3 linked regions of the Gemmatimonas sp. genome follow. The protein of the gene in region 1 binds, or shares a complex with, the protein of each later gene. Links are inferred from orthologs where the notes say so. Each region holds a gene or a part of one and is shown in the gene's direction. Other genes may lie near its edges.

Region 1 (3,096 bases):
GGCCGCCAAGGAACGTGGTGTCGACGTGTCGGCGATCGGGTACCGGTCGCGCGCCAAGTCGCGCACTGAGACGCATGATGCTCGCAAGGCCGCCGTGGTTGGCGCCTCGCCTAACGCCGCGGAGGTGGCATAATGCCCCGTACGTTTGTATGGCATCCGTCGAAGGGTCCGGCGAAGACCCCGAAGCTCGAAGCACCGGGAACCGGCAAGCTTCATATCAAGCAGGTCCGCAGCGCGATCGGCCATTCGTGGCGGATGCGTCGGACGCTTGAAGCGCTCGGCCTTCGTCATCATCAGGCCAGCGTCGTGCAGCAGGATTCCGCCTCGCTGCGCGGCCAGCTCAAGCAGGTTCGTCACCTCGTGTTGGTGACGGCGGTGGAGGAGTAACACATGGCTTCCAATTCAGGCGCCGAAGGCGTCGAGAAGATCGGCCTGCACAACCTGCAGCCGGCGCCGGGTTCGCACCGCGGCCGTCGTCGCGTGGGTCGCGGTCCGGGCTCCGGCCTGGGCAAGACGTCCGGTAAGGGTCACAAGGGCTCCATGGCGCGGTCCGGCCATGGCGGTCCTGGTGGCGGCAAGCCGCACTTCGAAGGCGGCCAGATGCCGATCACACGTCGTATCCCGAAGCGCGGTTTCACGAATCCGTTCCGTGAGGAGGCGCAGGTCGTGCGCCTCGACTCGCTGACCGGCGTCGCCGGGGACGAAGTGACGGTGGAGACGCTCGTCGCGGCTGGGCTCATTCGTTCGGGCCATGGCCCGGCGAAGCTGCTCAACAACGGTGAAGTGCCCCGCGCGTTCACGGTACGCGGCGTGAAGATCAGCGCCGGTGCCAAGGTGAAGATCGAAGCGGCCGGTGGCCGCATCGACGGCTGACGGAGATAACCCAGCGCATGGCGCAGCAACCCAATCCGGCGGCGCAAGCCGTCTCCAACATCTATCGGACGCCTGAGCTCTGGCAGAAGATCACCTTCACGTTCCTGTGTATGGTGATCTATCGAATCGGAGCGCACATCACGGCACCCGGTATCGATGTCCAGGCGCTGACCGACTACTTCACCCGCCAGCAGGGCGGTGGCCTTCTGGGCCTCTACGACATGTTCGTGGGTGGTGGTCTTTCCCGCGCGACCGTGTTCGCGCTCGGCATCATGCCCTACATCTCGGCGAGTATCTTCGTCCAGATCGCCGGGGCCGTGTTGCCGAACGTGGACAAGATGCAGAAGGATGAAGAAGGCCGGAAAAAGCTGACGCAGTACACGCGTTACCTCACGGTCGTGCTGGCGCTGATTCAGGCCTACGGGTTTGCGCTGTTCACCGCGTCGCTTCCGGCCGCGGTGTCGCGTCCGGGGCCGTGGTTCACGGTGCAGATGATGCTCTTCCTCACCACGGGCGCGATCTTCGTCATGTGGCTGGGTGAGCAGATCACGGAACGTGGTCTGGGCAACGGGGCGTCGCTGATCATTTTCTTCTCGATCGTCGAACGCATGTGGCCGTCGATCTTCCAGTCGTTCAACTTCGTGACGACGGGCGCCTTGCCGGTGCTCTCGCTCGTGGTGCTGGCGATTCTGATGGTCGGCGTCGTGGCCGGTGTGGTGGCGATCACGGTGGCGGCGCGTCGCGTCCTCATTCAGATCCCGCAGCGCACCATGGCGCGTGGACGGCAGCGTGAAGCGGCCCGGAATTTCATCCCGCTCCGTATCAACACGGCGGGCGTGATGCCGATCATCTTCGCGCAGTCGGTGATCGTGATTCCTGGGGCGATCGCGCAGTTCAGCGGCAACGCCAAGGCTCAGGAAATTGCGGAAATGTTCAATCCGCAGGGACCGAATCCGTGGTTGTACTTTGTGCTCTCCGCCGTGCTGATCCTGCTGTTCACGTACTTCTACACGTCCATCATTTTCAATCCGGTGGATCTGGCGGAGAACCTGAAGAAGCAGGGCGGCTTCGTGCCTGGCATCAAGCCTGGCGCCAAGACGGCTGAATACATCGAGCAGGTGGTGGAGCGGATCACGCTCCCCGGCGCGATCTTCCTCACGGTCATTGCGCTGATGCCGATCGTCATCGCGCGCTTGATCAACGTGCCGTTCGCGTTTGGCGGAACGTCGCTGCTGATCGTGGTTGGTGTGGCGCTGGATACGATGGCGCAGATGCAGCAGCACCTGCTGCTCCGCAAGTATGACGGCTTTATGAAGAAGGGGCGCGTGCGCTTCCGCGGCCGTCAGGCGACTCAGGGCTTCTAAGGAAGATCATGATCATTGTCCTGCTTGGACCGCCGGGTGCGGGCAAGGGGACTCAAGGCGAGCGGCTTGCCGCTCGCCTTGACGTTCCTAAGATCGCCACCGGCGATGTACTCCGCGCCGCGGTACGTGACGGCACTCCGCTCGGGCTCGAAGCGAAGGCTGCCATGGATCGCGGCGATCTGGTCCCCGATGAAGTGATCATGGGGATCATGAAGGAAGCACTGGCGTCCCCAACGGCAGCCAAGGGAGCGATCCTCGACGGCGTGGTACGTACCACGCCGCAGGCTGATGGTGTCGCCGCCATGCTTTCGGATCTCGGCCGAAAGGTCGATGCGGTGTTGCTGTTCGATATCGCGGAAGACGAATTAGTGCGCCGCCTGAGCGGACGGACCACCTGCGACGTGTGTCAGCGACCGTTTTTCGGGCGCGAGCCCGGTGAAACGTGCGAAGCGGACGGAAAGGTCGGTACACTCGTACGCCGCAAGGATGACGAGCCGGACGCGGTGCGGAAGCGGCTGCAGGTTTATCGCGATCAGACCTCTCCGGTAATCAACTGGTACGAGGAGCATGGCCCCCGGGTCGTGCGCATCGACGCCATCGGATCACTCGAGGAAGTCGAGGCTCGCGCCCTGCACGTGCTCGAGTACTAATGGCGATCGGCGGATCGGCTCCTGCCACGTTGCTCAAGTCACCGCGCGAGATCGAGATCATGGCGCGGGGTGGCGCGCTGCTGTACGCCACGCTGCAGCACATGAAAGCCCACGTTCGACCCGGCATCAGCACGGGTGAGTTGGACACGCTGTGCGAGGCGTTCATCCGCTCGCACGCCGGTGCCGAGCCGGCCTTTAAGGGACTCTAC
Region 2 (3,066 bases), on another replicon or contig:
GCCATGTTCGACATCGGCCCGGCCAGCGTGGAGCAGTACCGCACCTTGATCGAGTCGGCGCGCACCGTGCTGTGGAACGGACCGATGGGCGTATTCGAAAAGCCACCGTTTGACGCAGGCACCTTCGCGGTGGCGCGGGCGATGGCGGTGGCCACCGATCATGGTGCCACCACGATCATCGGTGGCGGCGACTCCGCCGCGGCGGTGGCGGAGGCTGGACTCGAGTCGAAGATGTCGCATGTGTCGACCGGCGGCGGCGCCTCGCTTGAGTTCCTCGAAGGGAAGGAGCTTCCCGGCGTTTCCGCGCTCGATCGTCGCTGATCGTCGATCTGCGTTCCGTACTCACCACCTCACCGGTCACGTCCTGCCCATGCATCACAAGCCCGTCATCGCCGCCAACTGGAAGCTCAATCACGGCCCAACCGACGCGAAAGCGTTTCTCCAGCGCTTCCTCGCGCAGGCGCCGAAGATGAACGACCGCACGCTGATCTTCTTTCCATCGGCCCTCACGGTGACGACGGTCGCGGATGGATTGCGTGAACGACCGGACATCTGGGTCGGCGTGCAGAACGTGCACTCGGAAGCGCAGGGCGCGTTCACTGGTGAGAACTCGGTGCTCATGGCGCGCGACGTCGGCGCCCGTGTGGTGCTGGTCGGTCACTCCGAGCGTCGGCACGTGTTCGGCGAATCGGACGAGATGACGACGAAGAAGATGGCGTTGATCTGCCAGGCCCGTCTCGTGCCCATGCTCTGTGTCGGTGAAACGCTGGACGAGCGGGAGGCCGGGGCTACGGCGTCGGTGGTCGAGCGGCAGCTGACGGCTGGCCTGGCCGAGCTGGACGACAGTCAGGCGGCAGGAATCATGCTCGCCTATGAGCCCGTGTGGGCCATCGGCACGGGTCGTACCGCCACACCTGAGGACGCCAGCGCTATTCACAGCGTGCTCCGCGCCGCCCTCGGCAGCCGACTCGGAGAGAAGGCGGCGGCCGGCGTTCCAATTCTGTACGGCGGGTCGGTCAACCGCGGGAACGCGGCCACGTTGCTGGCGGCCCCCGACGTCGATGGGCTGCTCGTAGGCGGCGCATCGCTCGACGCCGACAGCTGGGCGAGCATCGTCCGCAGCTGAGTCCTGCCCGGTACCCCATCCAACCCGTCGCAACTGTTGGGTGGGGAAGGACTTGCCTCGACACATCCCCTCAGCCATGTTTGAAGACTGGCGCGGCTTTCGCGCACTCTGAACGCACTCGATTCCGGCTTCGTGATATGTACACGTTCCTGCTGACTCTGCTCATTCTCGACGCGATCATTCTCGCGATCGCCGTGCTCCTTCAGTCCGGTAAGGGCGGTGGGTTGGCGGCGAGCTTCGGCGGGGCCAGCTCGTCGTCTGACTCCGTGATCGGTACGCGTCAGGCGGGCAACCTGCTCACGAAGGCAAGCTGGTGGTGTGGCGGTGTGTTCCTCGGCCTCGCGTTCATCCTCCAGATCATGTCCTCGCGTGGCACAGCGCCCAAGTCGGTGCTCGACAAGCTGGCAACACCCACAGCGCCGTCGTCCGCCCCCGCCGGTGGCGCTGCTCCCGCCGCGCCGCTGACGCAACAGCCCGCCGCTCCGGCCGCGCCGACGGCACCCGCCAAGCAGCCGTAACCGACGCGTGAGCACGTTGCCTCCCAAGGGGTTCCTCCTCCTCGAGGACGGAACCCTTTTTCTCGGCCGACTCGTCGGACCGACTGCGCCGACTGTGGCGGAAGTCGTCTTCACAACCAATATGACCGGCTACCAGGAAGTCTTCACGGACCCCTCGTATCGCGGACAGACGGTCGTGCTCACGGCTCCGCAGATCGGCAATTACGGCGTGAATACCGAAGATCCCGAATCGGCGAAACCGCAGGTTGCTGGCGTCGTAGTTCGCGAGCTCTCACCGACCTACTCGAATTGGCGCGCCACCGGCGGTCTGCGCGAATGGCTCGAGGAGCATCAGGTGCCCGTGCTGACCGAGGTTGACACGCGACGCCTCACCAAGCATCTCCGCGCTGCCGGCGTCATGCGTGGCGTGATCGGGCTGGGTGAGACGCCCTCGCGTGAAGCGCTAGCGGTGCTTGAAGGCTGCCCGAGCATGGAAGGGCTCGATCTGGCGACCGTCGTGTCAACCCGTGAGGCGTACTCCTGGGGCAAGCCCGACGCGACGTATCACGTCGTGGCCTACGACTACGGGATCAAGCGGAATATCCTGCGCTTGTTTGAGGCGCATGATTGCCGCGTGACCGTCGTACCGTCGGACACGCCGGCAGACCGCGTGCTCGCGATGAACCCCGATGGGGTGTTCTTGTCCAACGGTCCCGGCGATCCGGACGCAGTGACCTATGCACCGGCCACCATTCGTGAGATCGCCGCGACCCAAACGCCGATGTTCGGCATTTGTCTCGGACATCAGCTGATCGGTTTGTCCTTCGGGGCGCGCACCGAGAAGATGCCGTTCGGACATCGGGGCGGAAACCAGCCGGTGAAGGATCTCGCGACAGGCAAGGTGCTGATCACGTCTCAGAACCATGGATTCGCTGTGGTCGGGTCGATCGAGGGGGTCGAGGGAGCGCCGGACCTTGCCATCACGCACATCAACCTCAACGATGGCACTGTCGAAGGGTTGCGTCATCGGACGCTACCGATCTTTGCGGTGCAGTACCATCCGGAGGCGGCGCCGGGACCACACGACGCGGTCCCATTGTTCGATCGGTTTCTCGAGGCCCTGAGAAATCGTCGGCAGTGAAGTGACCCAAACGCTTGACTGATAAGCACTAAGGTCCTACGTTCGCTTCCTTCGCTCGATCTTCGATGCGTGCCGGCTGCTCCCGAAACTGGGACGGCACGTCGACCCCTTGGTAGAGTCCATGACGAAAGCCGATCTGGTTGAGAACGTCACGGCGCGTATCGCGCGGACGGCCGGACCGACCATCTCTAAGAAGGATTGTGCGCGGGTGGTTGACGCGTTTCTTGATGCGATCAAGGAAGCCCTTCAAGAGCAGAAAAATATAGAAGTGCGTGGTTTCGGCACGTTCAAGATCAGGCAGC
Region 3 (4,013 bases), on another replicon or contig:
CGAAATCGATCGGGGCGGGTTATCTTTCATGGTTGACACCGTGGAGTCTCTGCGCCGACGTTGGCCGTCGGCGATGCTTCACCTGCTGGTCGGCGATGACGTGGTCTCCACGTTGCCGCGTTGGCGCGAGGTGACTCGGTTGTTGTCGATGGTGCAGCTGGTTGTGCTGCACCGCGCCGACCGAGGTCACGATGTCGCCGCGCTCGCCGGCCCGCTGGCAAGCATCGGAGCATCGACGGCACGACGACTGGCGACGCGACGCGTCGACCTGTCATCAACCGAAATCAGGGCACGGGTACGGGACGGGCGCTCCATTCGGGGCTTCGTTCCGGACCCCGTGGCGACGTACATAGCGACCACCGGACTGTATCTCGAGAATTCCCGGGAGTTGTCGACTGCGGAGGGCCCAGCGCGCGCCTGATGGCGAACGGGGACTTCGCGGTCGCGACGCCCTTGCCATGAGGTTCGTATGCTGAAGGGCTTGATTGGACGTGTGTTCGGCACACGTCATGAACGTGAGCGGAAGCGGGTGCAGCCGGTGCTGTCCGAGATCCATGAGATCGAAGCGCGCCTCGCCTCGTTGTCCGACGAAGAGATCCAAGGGCAGACCGCCAAGTTCCGCGGCATGCTGGCCGAACGCACCGGACCGATCGAACAGCGGATCGCCGAACTCAAGGCCGCCAAGCACGATTCCGCCGATGCGGCGGATCGTGAACGCATCGATCTCGAACTGCAGGGTGCCGATGGTCGCGGCGGCGTGGAAGGCGAGCTGCGCACGGCCATCGCCGACGTGCTCGACGAGCTGCTCCCGGAGGCCTTCGCCACCGTGCGTGAGGCCTGCCGGCGACTCAAAGGCTCTACCGTTCTGGTGACGGGCAACGAGATCACGTGGGACATGGTGCCGTACGATGTCCAGCTGATTGGTGGTATTCAGCTGCACCTCGGCCGCATTGCCGAAATGGCGACCGGCGAAGGCAAGACGCTCGTCGCCACGCTCCCGATGTATCTCAATGCGCTGCCGGGACGCGGCGCACATCTCGTGACGGTGAACAACTATCTCGCCCGTCGCGATTCGCAGTGGATGGGGCACCTGTATCGGTGGCTGGGACTTACGGTCGGCTGCCTCGACGACACCGAGCCGGGTACGTACGAGCGTCGCGCGGTGTACGGCTGCGACATTGCGTACGGTACCAACAACGAGTTCGGCTTCGACTACTTGCGCGACAACATGGTGGTCTCGCTTGAGCAGCGCGTGCAGCGCACGCACATCTTCGCGATCATCGACGAAGTGGACTCGATCCTCATCGATGAAGCGCGGACGCCGCTCATTATCTCGGGCCCGGTGGGCAACGAGAGCGACGGGCGCTATGCGGAGTTCAACACCGCGGTCGAGCGTCTCGTGCGTCGCCAGTCCGAGCTGGTGAACACGCTCGTCGGAGAAGGCGAGCGCGCGCTCGAGACGAAGGACGAGCAGGACGCCGCGCTCAAGCTCTACAAGGCGCAGCTTGGCGGCCCGAAGAACAAGCGGCTCGTGAAGGCGCTGCAGGAATCCGGTGTGAAGCAGCTCGTACAGCGCATGGAGCTCGACATCATTTCGGACAAGAAGCTCCCGATGAGCAAGCGGACGTATCGAGAGATCGAGGACGACCTGCTCTACGTGCTCGATGAGAGGGGGCACACCGTGCACCTGACCGAGCAGGGGCTCGACTATCTGTCGCCCGAGGCGCACGACCAGTTTGTGCTCCCCGACATCTCGCTCATGATCGGCAAGCTCGATCGCGATCATGACATCTCCGCCACGGAACGCCTCGAGCAGCGCAACGCGATCGAGCGCGAGTACGCGCTCAAGAGCGAGCGGTTGAACATCATCCATCAGCTGCTGCGCGCGCATGCCCTGTACGAGCGTGACGTAAACTACGTCGTGCAAGAAGCGCAGGTGCTCATCGTTGATGAGTTCACCGGCCGTACCATGCCCGGTCGCCGGTGGAGCGAGGGGCTGCACCAGGCCGTCGAAGCCAAGGAGCGCGTGCAGGTCAAGGGCGAGACGCAGACGCTCGCCACGATCACGATTCAGAACTACTTCCGCATGTACGAGAAGCTGGCCGGCATGACTGGTACGGCCGAAACGGAAGAGAACGAGTTCCACGAGATCTACGGTCTGTCGGTGTCGGTGATTCCGACCAACAGGCCGATCGCGCGCGATGATCGCCAGGACTACGTCTACAAAACGCGTCGCGAGAAGTACAACGCGATCGTCGACGAAACGAAGCGACTCCACGAGCTCGGGTATCCCGTGCTGGTCGGAACGGCCAGCGTCGAAGCATCCGAAACGCTGGCGCGACTGTTCGCGCGCGCCGGGCTCAAACACAACGTGTTGAACGCGAAGTATCACCAGCGCGAGGCCGAGATCGTGGCGGGCGCGGGTCATGCGGGCGCGATCACGATCGCGACGAACATGGCCGGTCGCGGCACCGACATCAAACTCGGCGCCGGAGTCACTGAGGCGAAGGCTTCGACTGTCACCGATCCCGATGGCAAGGAGCTTGAGATCTCGGAGACCGGGGGATTGCATATCATCGGCTCCGAACGTCATGAATCACGACGTATTGATCGCCAGCTTCGTGGGCGGTCCGGCCGACAGGGCGACCCCGGCGCGTCGCAGTTCTTTCTGTCCCTCGAAGACGACCTGATGCGGCTCTTCGGGTCCGACCGGATTGCTAAACTGATGGATCGTATGGGCGCGCAGGATGGCGAAGTGCTCGCGCATCCGTTGATCTCGCGTTCCATCGAACAGGCACAGAAGCGCGTCGAACTGCAGAACTTCCAGTCGCGCAAGCGGCTGCTCGAGTACGACGACGTGATGAATCAGCAGCGCGAGGTGATCTACTCGCTGCGTGCCTTCGCGCTCGAGGGCGGTGAAGAGCTCAAGGGCGAGGCGCTCAAGATGATCGACCGCGGTGTGCAGCGTCGCGTCGAGCAGGCGCTGGCCACCTTCGACAAGCAGGAAGATTGGGACTTCGAGTATGTGCAGCAGGATCTCCTGATGCATTACATGCTCCAGGTGTCGGCCTTTGCCGAAGGCGCGCGTGCGGGCTCGGTGGAGGAGGCGCAGGCGATTGCCGTCGAGGCCGGGCGCGCGGCATTCGACCAGAAGCTCGATAGCCTGAACGCCGTCACCGACGAGAGCGGGCAGGGTTTCGCCGATCGTCTCCTCTCGCTCGTCACGCTCAACGTGATCGACGAGAAGTGGAAGGATCATCTCTATGATCTCGACCAGTTGCGCGCGTCGATTCACTATCGGTCGTGGGGCCAGAAGGACCCGCTCGTCGAGTACAAGCAGGATGCCTACACGATGTTCGAAGATCTCATGCACGATCTCGCGAACACGTTCACCGAACGCTTCCTCAAGGCGCAGTTGGTGTTCGAGCCGTCGCCGATGGAGAGTTTCGAGTCGGCACCGCCGATGGACGAATTCCCGCGGCAGGATACGCGTCCGACCAAGCGGTACAATGCTCTCGGCATTCTGGAGGACATCCCCGCCGAGGAACTCGAGCTCGTGGATGCGATCGACGAGGAGCTCGACGTTGATTTCGACGAGTCGACGGACGAAGGCATGGCGGAGCCGGCGCGGCCGATCGCGCGCGGTACCCCTGCCGTGGTCGGCGCCGGACCGGTGCGGTCTCTCGAGGTGGGTGGGGGAGCACTACCGCCAGGCTGGGAATCGACGCCGCGGAACAACGCCTGTCCCTGTGGCTCCGGGAAGAAGTTCAAGAAGTGCCACGGAGTGAATCTCTAGACGCTGCACGCCGGGTTGGGCCATCCTGACGCAGCCGCTGACAGGCTGCTGACGGCTAGGGCGCATCGTGGGGCAACCCACGAGCGGGCCCGGCCCGGCGCGACAGAGCGGAGAGGCAGGAGGGGTCGCGTCGGGTAGGCCGCCGGGGGGACCGGAGTCGGACGGCCAGGGCTGGTGGAACCCGAACCGGGAACATCTGGTATATTTACGGAATCCC

Evidence for each region.
Region 2: secY (region 1) and secG share a complex: the UniProt entries of both Escherichia coli proteins name them as parts of the sec protein translocase complex. The link is inferred for Gemmatimonas sp. from one-to-one orthologs.
Region 3: the proteins of secY (region 1) and secA are in contact, whole or in part, in a crystal structure (PDB 3DIN), measured with the Thermotoga maritima proteins. The link is inferred for Gemmatimonas sp. from one-to-one orthologs. Residues at the interface, in WP_004081795.1 of Thermotoga maritima: Glu108, Gly109, Glu110, Glu111, Ala236, Glu237, Arg238, Arg239, Ile240, Thr241, Ile242, Gln243, Tyr244, Ala245, Arg246, Arg247, Val248, Thr249, Gly250, Arg251, Arg252, Val253, Tyr254, Gly256, Ala257, Ser258, Thr259, Tyr260, Leu261, Pro262; in WP_004082002.1 of Thermotoga maritima: Glu261, Ala262, Arg263, Lys300, Ala301, Arg302, Thr303, Ile304, Ile305, Leu323, Tyr324, Asp325, Pro326, Val329, Ser330, Tyr333, Ile336, Lys340, Phe345, Val349, Glu363, Phe364, Tyr374, Ser375, Gly376, Gly377, Glu393, Ile395, Thr482, Ser483.

Annotation. Positions count from the first base shown.
Region 1 is NZ_JANPLK010000072.1:90,052-93,147, forward strand. The notes cover bases 117-3,063. They hold secY (preprotein translocase subunit SecY), read left to right. Parts: upstream 117-890; coding sequence 891-2,237; downstream 2,238-3,063. Other genes in these bases: rpsE (30S ribosomal protein S5), read left to right, coding at 117-133; rpmD (50S ribosomal protein L30), read left to right, coding at 217-387; rplO (50S ribosomal protein L15), read left to right, coding at 427-873; RMP10_RS18165 (adenylate kinase), read left to right, coding at 2,246-2,887; map (type I methionyl aminopeptidase), read left to right, coding at 2,887-3,063. Also shown: more of rpsE, read left to right, coding at 1-116; more of map, read left to right, coding at 3,064-3,096. UniProt on the Escherichia coli protein: The central subunit of the protein translocation channel SecYEG. Consists of two halves formed by TMs 1-5 and 6-10.
Region 2 is NZ_JANPLK010000017.1:95,207-98,272, forward strand. What follows is about bases 37-2,953. They hold secG (preprotein translocase subunit SecG), read left to right. Parts: upstream 37-1,263; coding sequence 1,264-1,644; downstream 1,645-2,953. Other genes in these bases: RMP10_RS05650 (phosphoglycerate kinase), read left to right, coding at 37-321; tpiA (triose-phosphate isomerase), read left to right, coding at 371-1,126; carA (glutamine-hydrolyzing carbamoyl-phosphate synthase small subunit), read left to right, coding at 1,652-2,764; RMP10_RS05670 (HU family DNA-binding protein), read left to right, coding at 2,886-2,953. Also shown: more of RMP10_RS05650, read left to right, coding at 1-36; more of RMP10_RS05670, read left to right, coding at 2,954-3,066. UniProt on the Escherichia coli protein: Subunit of the protein translocation channel SecYEG. Overexpression of some hybrid proteins has been thought to jam the protein secretion apparatus resulting in cell death; while this may be true it also results in FtsH-mediated degradation of SecY.
Region 3 is NZ_JANPLK010000004.1:11,958-15,970, forward strand. The notes cover bases 133-3,996. They hold secA (preprotein translocase subunit SecA), read left to right. Parts: upstream 133-469; coding sequence 470-3,796; downstream 3,797-3,996. Other genes in these bases: nadD (nicotinate (nicotinamide) nucleotide adenylyltransferase), read left to right, coding at 133-421. In the rest of the region: more of nadD, read left to right, coding at 1-132. UniProt on the Escherichia coli protein: Required for protein export, interacts with the SecYEG preprotein conducting channel.